DNA from 2 places in the Streptomyces sp. NPDC055955 genome. Region 2 is predicted to be linked to the other one. Evidence: riboswitches for the same ligand, from Rfam matches in the RefSeq annotation. Region 2 holds a riboswitch; the other holds the start of a gene.
The links. Region 2 has a riboswitch for cyclic di-AMP ahead of ACFC96_RS00585 (peptidoglycan DD-metalloendopeptidase family protein). Riboswitches for the same ligand answer to the same signal wherever they lie in the genome.
Positions count from the first base shown of each region.

Region 1: linked by a shared signal. The riboswitch ahead of ACFC96_RS06555 (transglycosylase family protein) and the one ahead of ACFC96_RS00585 (peptidoglycan DD-metalloendopeptidase family protein) in region 2 are both predicted to bind cyclic di-AMP.

Region 1 is NZ_JBHJYS010000003.1:96,035-101,350, reverse strand. It holds gene ACFC96_RS06565 (cytochrome P450) at 78-1,355, shown strand; gene ACFC96_RS06560 (transglycosylase family protein) at 1,495-2,481, shown strand; cyclic di-AMP (ydaO/yuaA leader) riboswitch at 2,606-2,822, shown strand; gene ACFC96_RS06555 (transglycosylase family protein) at 2,827-3,510, shown strand; gene eno (phosphopyruvate hydratase) at 3,829-5,115, shown strand; gene ACFC96_RS06545 (septum formation initiator family protein) at 5,219-5,316, shown strand, end outside.
Region 2 is NZ_JBHJYS010000001.1:147,819-153,134, reverse strand. It holds gene ACFC96_RS00605 (aspartate aminotransferase family protein) at 1-479, shown strand, start outside; gene ACFC96_RS00600 (helix-turn-helix domain-containing protein) at 570-1,211, shown strand; gene ACFC96_RS00595 (DUF6126 family protein) at 1,208-1,381, shown strand; gene ACFC96_RS00590 (tyrosine-protein phosphatase) at 1,408-2,205, opposite strand; cyclic di-AMP (ydaO/yuaA leader) riboswitch at 2,614-2,794, shown strand; gene ACFC96_RS00585 (peptidoglycan DD-metalloendopeptidase family protein) at 2,799-3,578, shown strand; gene ACFC96_RS00580 (SGNH/GDSL hydrolase family protein) at 3,805-4,596, shown strand; gene ACFC96_RS00575 (TetR/AcrR family transcriptional regulator) at 4,706-5,316, opposite strand, start outside.

The sequences.
Region 1 (5,316 bases), on a different contig from region 2:
ATGTGACGACAGGCCCTAGAACCGGCGGCGGTGGGGTCCGGCAGGGGGTGGCGCCCCGCGCCGGATACGGTCGAGGCGTGACCGACAAGCCCGCGCAGCGCACCGCTCCCGAACTCTTCACCTGGGAGTTCGCCACCGATCCGTATCCGGCCTACGCCTGGCTGCGCGAGCACTCGCCCGTCCACCGCACGACGCTCCCCAGCGGTGTCGAGGCCTGGCTGGTCACGCGGTACGCGGACGCGAAACAGGCGCTGGCCGACCAGCGCCTGTCCAAGAACCCGGCGCACCACGACGAGCCCGCCCACGCCAAGGGCAAGACCGGCATTCCGGGCGAGCGCAAGGCCGAGCTGATGACCCATCTGCTCAACATCGACCCGCCGGACCACACCCGCCTGCGCCGCCTCGTCTCGAAGGCGTTCACCCCACGCCGGGTGGCCGAATTCGCTCCTCGTGTGCAGGAGTTGACGGACGGCCTCATCGACCGGTTCGCCGCCCGGGGCGAGGCCGACCTGATCCACGACTTCGCCTTCCCGCTCCCCATCTACGCGATCTGTGACCTGCTGGGCGTCCCGCGCGAGGACCAGGACGACTTCCGCGACTGGGCGGGCATGATGATCCGCCACGGCGGGGGCCCGCGCGGCGGTGTCGCGCGCTCCGTCAAGAAGATGCGCGGCTATCTGGCCGAACTCATCCACCGCAAGCGCAGCGACCCGGGCGACGACCTCATCTCCGGCCTCATCCGCGCCTCCGACCACGGGGAGCACCTCACGGAGAACGAGGCCGCCGCCATGGCCTTCATCCTTCTCTTCGCAGGTTTTGAGACCACGGTCAATTTGATCGGCAACGGCACGTACGCCCTGCTCACCCACCCCGAGCAGCGCGAGCGGCTCCAGCGGTCGCTGGCCCCCGGAGCCGCCGAGCCCGGCCTTCTGGAGACCGGGATCGAGGAACTCCTGCGCTACGACGGCCCCGTGGAGCTCGCCACGTGGCGCTTCGCGACCGAGCCGCTGACCGTCGGGGGACAGGACATCGCCGCCGGCGACCCCGTCCTGGTCGTGCTCGCCGCCGCCGACCGCGACCCGGCGCGCTTCGACGAGCCCGACACCCTCGATCTCTCCCGGCGCGACAACCAGCACCTCGGATACGGGCACGGGATCCACTACTGCCTCGGAGCCCCCCTCGCGCGCCTGGAGGGGCAGACCGCCCTCGCTACGCTCCTGACGCGCCTTCCGGACCTGCGACTCGCGGGAGATCCTGCCGATTTGCGCTGGCGCGGCGGCCTCATCATGCGGGGATTGCGCACGCTTCCGGTCGAGTTCACGCCGCATCGGGAAGGTCCGGGCGAAGCGGTGTAACTGACGGTTCGTCAAGACTGTGACTTTCACGTGATCTCGGCTGCATCGACTTGTGACAAGCGTTCGACTCCCGCTACGTTCACCAGTCATCGCGGCACCACCCGCCGCAGCATTCCCCGAGCCACCGAAAGGCGCCTTCATGCTCACCGGGAACGGTCGTCACCGTCGCCCCCGCCAGGCTCCCGCGCTCATCGTCGCCGCGGGAGTGGCCGGCTCCGCCATCGCGATCCCCCTGCTCGGCGCGACCAGCGCGAGCGCCGCGTCGACCGCCACGTGGGACAAGCTCGCCGAGTGCGAGAGCGGCGGCTCCTGGAGCGCCGATCCGGGCAACGGCTACTACGGCGGGCTCCAGCTCTCGCAGGAGATCTGGGAGGACCACGGTGGCCTCGACTTCGCGCCGCGCGCCGACCAGGCCAGCCGCTCGCAGCAGATAGCCGTCGCCGAGAAGGTCCTCGCCGACGAGGGTCCGCGGGCGTGGCCGGTCTGCTCGGTCACCTCGGGGCTCACGGCGGACGACGCCGCGGCCGACGTCGACCCCGGGGCGGCCCTGCCGACCCCGTCCGCGTCCGCCGGCGACTCCGGCCGTGACGACGCGGCGGACGGCGACACCGCGAAGAGTGACGCGAGCGACGAGTCGGCGGACTCCGCGTCCGAGGCCGCGAAGGGCGACTCCCGAGAGAAGAGTCACGACGACTCGGGTGATACCGCAGGTAACACCGCGGGCGACTCCAAGAGCGACAAGTCCGGCCGGGACGGCTCGACTTCGACCGCCGGCGCGCCCTCGTCGGAGGCCTCCGACGGCTCGGACTCCGCCGCTGCGCCCGCCTCCGGCCGGCACCGCGGCGACGCCGCCGAGGACGACGTCCCGGGCTCCTCGCGCGCCGACGACGGCTCGGGCCGCCATGCCTCGCGCGGCGGAGAAAGCGGGCGCAAGGGTGTGAATGCGGACGAAGGTACTTATACCGTGCGCTCCGGCGACAACCTCTGGGGCATCGCCGACACCCATGACGTGGACGGCGGATGGGCCGCTCTGTACGCCGAGAACAAGAAGACGGTCGGCGCCGACCCCGACCTCATCCTTCCTGGTCAGAGTCTGGATCTTGGGCTCGAATCGGGCGAAAAGTAGGGGCAGTTCGGGCGTGATGTCCGCTTTGGTGACGGTGAGAGATGGGTCTCAAAGGCCCTGATCGTCTTTGAAATTCGGGCGATCCACTGCTTACGGTCATCACCGCTCGCCACAGCGGGCCCCGTCGGATGTCACGCCGAATCCTGCCAACGTCCGTACGGGAACAGTCGTCGCGTAAGCGCCGTAGGCAGGAGCGGGGGACCCAAGGTAAGTGCCGGCCCCGGCCGTCGAGAGACGGCCGACCGACCGGCTTGGGGTGAAGTCGCACGCAGGACGTGCGACCGGGCACTCATCCGGCCCGAACCCGACAGCTCACCTCGTAGGCGTCGGTGAGGGGATCTCTCGATGCTGTTTTCCAGCAAGGGCAAGCACCGTCGCCCGTCCAAGGCCGTTCGCGTCGCCACGCTCGCCGGTGTCGCCGGTGCCGCTGTCGCCGTCCCGCTGATGGGTGCCACCGGCGCCTCCGCCGCCACCACCTCCGAGTGGGACGCGGTCGCGCAGTGCGAGTCCGGCGGCAACTGGTCGATCAACACGGGCAACGGCTACTACGGCGGCCTCCAGTTCTCCTCGTCCACCTGGGCCGCGTACGGCGGCACCGCCTACGCCTCCACCGCCGACAAGGCCTCCAAGGCGCAGCAGATAGCCGTCGCCGAGAAGGTCCTGGCGAGCCAGGGCAAGGGTGCCTGGCCGAGCTGCGGCGTGGGCCTGTCCGCCGCCTCGACCGGCTCCGCCCCGGCCGCCGCCGCCCCGAAGCAGCAGGAGCGCACCGAGCAGCCGACCACCCGCAGCCAGGAGCGCAAGGCGCCTGCCGCCCCGAAGCAGGAGTCGAAGAAGACCGTCGAGACCCCGGCCGGCAAGAAGGTCGAGAAGGGTGACGGCGAGTACAAGGTGAAGGCCGGCGACACCCTCAGCACCATCGCCGAGGCGCACCACGTCAAGGGTGGCTGGGCGAAGCTCTTCAAGCTGAACAAGGACATCGTCGAGGACGCCGACCTGATCTACCCGGGTCAGCAGCTCCACCTCAAGTAAGGAGGGGAGGGGGCGACAGCCCCCAGGCCGCTCGGGTGCCGGCTTTCGGCGGACGGCCGGTACCACGCCAGGTCCCCCCAAGGACTCCCCGCCCCGGGTGCGCATTCCCCCGTCGCGCCCGGGGCGGGGTTTTGGTGCGTGAGGGGTCCTGGGCTTTCGTCCGTTGTCGGCCGGTGCTTTTTGTTCCGTTCGGAAACAATTCGCTCTCGGTTTTTGTCCACGGGCCGGTCGGTCGGCTGGCCGGTGCCTGGAGCCGGTTAGGCTCGTGTGTTGCCGGACCATGCGGCCCGGCGTAGTTGCGTCACATCCCATAAGGAGATGCTCGTGCCGTCCATCGACGTCGTCGTAGCCCGGGAAATCCTGGACTCCCGAGGCAACCCCACGGTCGAGGTCGAGGTCGGCCTCGACGACGGCAGCACCGGTCGTGCCGCTGTCCCGTCCGGTGCGTCCACCGGCGCGTTCGAGGCCATCGAACTCCGCGACGGTGACCCGAACCGCTACCAGGGCAAGGGTGTCGAGAAGGCCGTCCTCGCCGTCATCGAGCAGATCGGCCCGGAGCTCGTCGGCTACGACGCCACCGAGCAGCGCCTGATCGACCAGGCGATGTTCGACCTGGACGCCACCGACAACAAGGGTTCGCTCGGCGCCAACGCCATCCTCGGCGTCTCCCTCGCCGTCGCGCACGCCGCCTCCGAGGCCAGCGACCTGCCGCTGTTCCGCTACCTCGGCGGTCCGAACGCGCACCTGCTGCCCGTCCCGATGATGAACATCCTCAACGGTGGGTCGCACGCCGACTCCAACGTCGACATCCAGGAGTTCATGATCGCGCCGATCGGCGCGGAGTCCTTCTCCGAGGCCCTTCGCTGGGGCGCCGAGGTCTACCACACCCTCAAGAAGGTGCTGAAGACCAAGAGCCTGTCCACCGGTCTGGGCGACGAGGGCGGCTTCGCCCCGAACCTCGGCTCGAACCGCGAGGCCCTCGACCTCATCGTCGAGGCCATCAAGCAGGCCGGTTACGTTCCCGGTGAGCAGATCGCGCTCGCGCTCGACGTCGCCGCGTCCGAGTTCTACAAGGACGGCAAGTACGAGTTCGAGGGCAAGTCCCGCTCGGCCGCCGAGATGACCGAGTACTACGAGGAGCTCGTCTCCGCGTACCCGCTGGTCTCCATCGAGGACCCGCTGTACGAGGACGACTGGGCCGGCTGGAACGTCATCACCGAGAAGCTGGGCGACAAGGTCCAGATCGTCGGCGACGACCTCTTCGTCACCAACCCCGAGCGCCTCGCCCGCGGCATCGAGGAGGGCTCCGCCAACGCCCTGCTCGTCAAGGTCAACCAGATCGGTTCGCTGACCGAGACCCTGGACGCCGTCGAGATGGCCCAGCGCAACGGCTTCAAGTGCATGATGTCCCACCGCTCCGGCGAGACCGAGGACGTCACCATCGCCGACCTCGCCGTCGCGGTGAACTGCGGCCAGATCAAGACCGGTGCCCCGGCCCGCTCGGACCGCGTCGCCAAGTACAACCAGCTCCTGCGCATCGAGGAGATCCTCGACGACGCCGCGGTCTACGCCGGCCGCAGCGCGTTTCCCCGCTTCAAGGGCTGAGCGCGCTCTTAAGGCACTGCCTTAGGAAGCGTCGTACGTACGTCCCCGCACCCGGTCCCGTACCGTGTGCGGGGACGTACGCACGTAAAGGGGAGGCGCGAACATGGCCGGGAGAGTCCGGGACAGGGACCGTGACCGGTTCTCCACCGCGACCCGGCTGCGTCTGCTCGGCGAGCAGACCGCCGAGCGCGTCTACCGCTC
Region 2 (5,316 bases):
GCTCGAACGCGCAGGCCATGGCCGCGGGTCTCGCCGTGCTCTGCGTGATGGAGAACGAGGAGGTCGTCGCGAACGCCCGGGCCACCGGGGAGCTCTTGAAGTCCCGGCTCACCGCGCTCGTCGACCGCTACGAGCTGTTGAGCGACGTACGCGGCCGAGGCCTGATGATCGGCATCGAGTTCGGGCGGCCGAAGTCGCTGAAGCTGCGCGGCCGCTGGACGATGCTCCAGGCCGCGCGCAAGGGTCTCTTCGCGCAGATGGTCGTCGTGCCGCTGCTCCAGAAGCACCGGATCCTCACCCAGGTCTCCGGCGACCACCTGGAGGTCATCAAGCTGATCCCGCCGCTGATCATCGGGGAGCGCGAGGTGGACCGCTTCGTGGAGGCGTTCACCGCCGTCATGGACGACGCGCACTCGGGCGGCGGACTGATGTGGGACTTCGGCAAGACGCTGGTGAAGCAGGCGGTCGCCAACCGCTGACCGCTTCGGCAGGGCGCTTCTGAAGAGGGAGCTGTTTGCCTCTGGGGCAAGAAATTTGCCCCAGAGGTACGACTCTGGCTCAATCGAATCATGAGCCCTGCCCCTCCGGAGCCGGCTCCGGAACCCACGGAGCTGCCCGCCGTCGCCCCGCAGCTGCGGGAACTCCGGCGCCGCGCCGCCCTGACCCTGGAGGCCGCGGCCCGCGCCGCCGGGCTTTCGCCCGCGCACCTCTCCCGCCTGGAGACGGGCCGCCGTCAGCCCTCGCTCCCGATGCTGCTCGCTCTGGCCCGTACCTACGGTACGACGGTCTCCGAGCTCCTGGGCGAGACGCCCGCCGACAGGGACGCCGTCGTGCGCTCCGGCGACATGGAGCCCACCGAGGCGGGCGGCTGGATCTACCGGCAGGCGGGCGCCCCGGGGCGCGGCATGCAGGCCTTGCGCGTGCACGTGCCGTTCGGCGCCCAGGGCGACATCGTGCGGGTCCACCCCGGTGAGGAGTGGCTGTACGTCCTCGAAGGGCGGCTGCGGCTGCGTCTGGGGGACACCGCCTACGACCTCGCGCCGGGGGACAGCGCGCACTTCGACTCGCTCACCCCGCACCGGATCGCCGCCGCCGACCGCGACGGCGCCGAGCTCCTCTTCGTACACACCCTGCTGCAGAGCCCGTCCGCCGCGCTGTGTCTCGGCCCGGCGACGGGCGGCGGCGCACAGACCCAGGGAGGCCTTCGATGAACGCAGAGCCGCACGACATGACCGATCCGCAGCGGCGGCCCGCACGGCGTGACGTGGAGGACAAGCTCCCGCGTGGCATCTGGGTGCGCCTGCTCGTCTACGTCTTCGCCGGGCACCTCGTCGCGGGCTTCATCTATCTGCTGTTCACGCTGGGGGCGTCGCGCGGATGACGGCCCCAGCGGGTGGCCGGTGAGTCTCAGTCCAGGAGGCGCTCGCGCAGCCGCTCGCGCCGGGCGGGGGAGAGCTTGAGGCCCTCCTCCAGGTAGCGGTCGGTGGAGCCCCAGGTCTGCGTGACCTGCTCGAAGGCGGCCGCCAGATAGGAGGCGCGGGCGTCGAACAGCGGGCTCAGCAGCTCCATGACCTCGGGGGACATCGCGTCCTTCGAGGCGCTGCTGCGGTGCACCTTGTAGCGGCGGTGCGTCGCGTTCGACTCCAGGTAGTCCGCCTCGATGGCGTCGCGCTCCACTCCCACGGCCAGGAGCGTGACTGCTATCGACAGGCCCGCGCGGTCCTTGCCCGCCGCGCAGTGCATCAGCGCCGGCACGCTGTCCTCGGCGAGGGAGTGCAGCACCTGGCTGTGCTCGGCGGTGCGCTCGGTGATGATCGCCCGGTACGACGTGATCATGCGGTTCGCGGCCTGGCCCTCGGCGAGGGCGGCGCGCAGGTCGTCGAGGTTGCCGTCGCGCACCATCTGCCAGAACTCGGCGCCGTCCGCCGGGTCGGTCAGCGGCAGATTCACGTTCCGCACGCCGGGCAGCGTCACGTCCGGGCCTTCGAGGCGCTGGTCGGCGGCGTTGCGGAAGTCGAAGATCGTGTGCAGCCCGAGCGAGGAGAGGAACGCGGCGTCCTCGTCCGTGGCGTGCGCGAGGTGACCGCTGCGGAACAGCACGCCCTGCTTGACCCGACGGCCGTCCACGGTCGGGAGACCACCGACGTCGCGGAAGTTGCGCACTCCGGCCAACTCGGGCTCGGTGGACGGGACCTGCTGCGTCACGGGGGCTCCTCCCGGTCGGCCGCGGCGCTGCTCGCCGGCGGGCGCCTTCGACGATACGACATGGCTGCCAGGGGCAACCATGTGAGAGAAGGCTGGCGATTGCGTACCAAATGCCCGGAATGAACCGATAGATGGGCGATAGGGCTCTATGGGATAACTAAGCCCGAAATGCCGCCATATGGCGGCTGATAGGTGAGCAGAGTCATAGCGGTGACCGTGCGTGGCGGCGATCCCGAATGAATTTCCAGTAGGTATAGCAGTTGCAAAGATCGTGAATCTACGGAGCGTGACGGCCTTTTCCGGAAAGGATCACATAAGGATCAAGAAGCGGAATGCCCAGGGGAATTCGCGGCTTGTCCCCGCGCTCTCCGCTCGCTTACGTTCGGCGCAATCCGGACGGACCGCCAAATCCTGCCGCCGCCCGGAATCCGCACATCGATCCGTGCTCGGCAGGAGCGGGGGACCCAGGTAGACCGCCGTTTTCGGGACACCGGAAACGGCTCGGGGTGAAGCCGTGCCCGAAAGGGGCGCGGCCGGGCAGCTCCAGTCCGAACCCGACAGCTCACCTCGCAGGCGACGGAGAGGAATCCCCCATGCCCGCGAAGGGTAAGCACCGCCGTCCCAAGTCCCCGCGCCTCGCCCGCACGATCGCCGTTGCCGGTGTGGGCGGCGTCGCGCTCGCGCTGCCGTTCATGGGTGCCTCCGGCGTCCACGCCGCGGCCGCTCCCGCCGTTGCCACGACCTACGCCGTCAAGGCGGGGGACACCCTTTCGAAGATCGCCGACGCGCAGCACGTCAGCGGCGGCTGGAAGAAGCTCTACTCCGACAACCGCTCGGCCATCGGCGGCGACCCGTCCCTGATCCGTCCGGGCCTGAAGCTGACGATCGGCCAGAAGGCCACGGCTCCCGCGGCGAAGTCCCCGGCCACCGCCACGCAGGCTTCCGCGGCCAAGACCGCCACCGCTTCCGGCTACACGCTGCCCGTCCAGAGCGCCTCCATCGGTACGGCGTACAAGACCGCGGGCAGCATGTGGTCCAGCGGCTACCACACCGGTGTCGACTTCGTGGTTCCGACGGGCACCCCGCTCAAGGCCATAGCCGCGGGCACCGTCGTGTCGGCCGGCCTCGACGGCGCGTACGGCAACGAGGTCGTCATCCAGCACGCCGACGGCAAGTACTCGCAGTACGCCCACATGTCGTCCCTCTCCGTCTCGTCCGGGCAGACCGTGACCGAGGGTCAGCGGATCGGCCTCTCCGGCGCGACCGGCAACGTCACCGGACCGCACCTGCACTTCGAGATCCGCACCACCCCGAGCTACGGCTCGGACGTGGACCCGGTCGCCTACCTCCGTGCGCACGGCGTCTCGCTCTGACCCGGACGGTGTGACGTCGCTCCGGCCCTGACGGTGTGACGTGTGAGGTGAAGGTGTCGCGTCGAGGTGTGACATGAAGGGGCGGGCCCGGTTCCGGGCCCGCCCCTTCGCCGTGTCCTCGCCGTATTCCTCAATCCCCGAAACTGACCGGGTGGGCTATATCACCACCCGTCAACCCCTTCCTACGGTCGCGTAGGTCACATCGCAGGGTGAAAGATGTGTGGTCGTGGCAAACGAATCGAGATCACTCAACGGCGGCACGATTCGGTCCTACGCGGCGGTGGGGGACAGCTTCACCGAAGGCGTCGGGGACCCCGGTCCCGACGGGGCCTTCGTGGGCTGGGCCGACCGTCTCGCCGTCCTCCTGGACGACCGGACCCCCGAGCACTCCTTCCGGTACGCGAACCTCGCCGTGCGCGGCAAGCTCCTCGACCAGATCGTGGAGGACCAGCTCCCGCGCGCCGTCGAACTGGCCCCGGACCTGGTGACCTTCGCCGCCGGCGGCAACGACATCATCCGTCCCGGCACCGACCCCGACGACGTCGCGGAGCGCTTCGAGAAGGCCGTCGCCCGGCTGACCTCCGCCGTCGGCACGGTCATGGTGACCACCGGCTTCGACACCCGGGACGTCCCCGTCCTCAAGCATCTGCGCGGCAAGATAGCGACGTACAACGGGCATGTGCGCGCGGTCGCCGACCGCTACGGCTGCCCGGTGCTCGACCTGTGGTCCCTCAAGACCGTCCAGGACCGCCGTGCCTGGGACGACGACCGGCTGCACCTCTCGCCCGAGGGGCACACGCGGGTCGCGCTGCGGGCGGGGCAGGCGCTCGGCATCGAGGTGCCTGCGGACCCGGACCAGCCGTGGCCGGCGCAGCCGCCGCGCGGCACGCTGGAGGTGCGGCGCGACGACATCCACTGGGCGAGGGAGTTCCTGGTGCCGTGGATCGGCCGACGGCTGCGCGGCGAGTCGTCCGGGGACCATGTGGCGGCGAAGCGGCCGGATCTGCTGCCGCTCTGACGGGAGCCGCGCACGTCATGGGGGAGCTTGCCCTTGAGGGCGGCTCCCCCGCGTCATTTCTGTGCGGTCCAATCCGGGGGCCTCTTCGGAGCCCGACTCCGTGGCGCCGTCAGCCCGCCGTCGTCGCCGTCAGGTCCGCCCGCTCGAGTCCCAGTTCGCGGGCCAGCGCGTCGTCGACCCACTCCTGCATGCGGGCCCGCGAGACCGTCCCCGTGTACGCGGTCATCTGCACCGCGAGACCGTCGAGGAGTGCCGTCAGGCGCAGCGCGGCGCCCGCCGGGTCGGGGCAGTGGAACTCTCCCGCCGCCACGCCCTCCGCGACGACCTCCGTGAGCGCCGCCTTCCACTGCTTGTCCAGGTCGCGCGTGACCTCCCGCAGCGCGGGCTCACGCAGCGCCGCGGACCAGCCTTCGATCCACAGCCGCCACCCCTTGGCCTGCCCGGTCGGCGCGTACCAGCGCACGGCCGAGCGCAGCCGGCGCAGCGCCGTCGTGCGCTTGCTCAGCAGCTTGCGCAGATGGGCCAGGTCGCCCTCGGCGGCGTGCGCGAACGCGGCGGAGACGAGCTTTTCCTTCGTCGAGAAGTGGTACAGGACCAGCGCGTTGCTCACCCCGAGCGCTGCGGCGACGTCGGCGATGCGCACGGCTGCCACGCCCCGCGCCTCGATCTGCTCGATGGCGGCCCGCAGCAACTCTTCGCGCCGCTCGGCCACGCTCAACC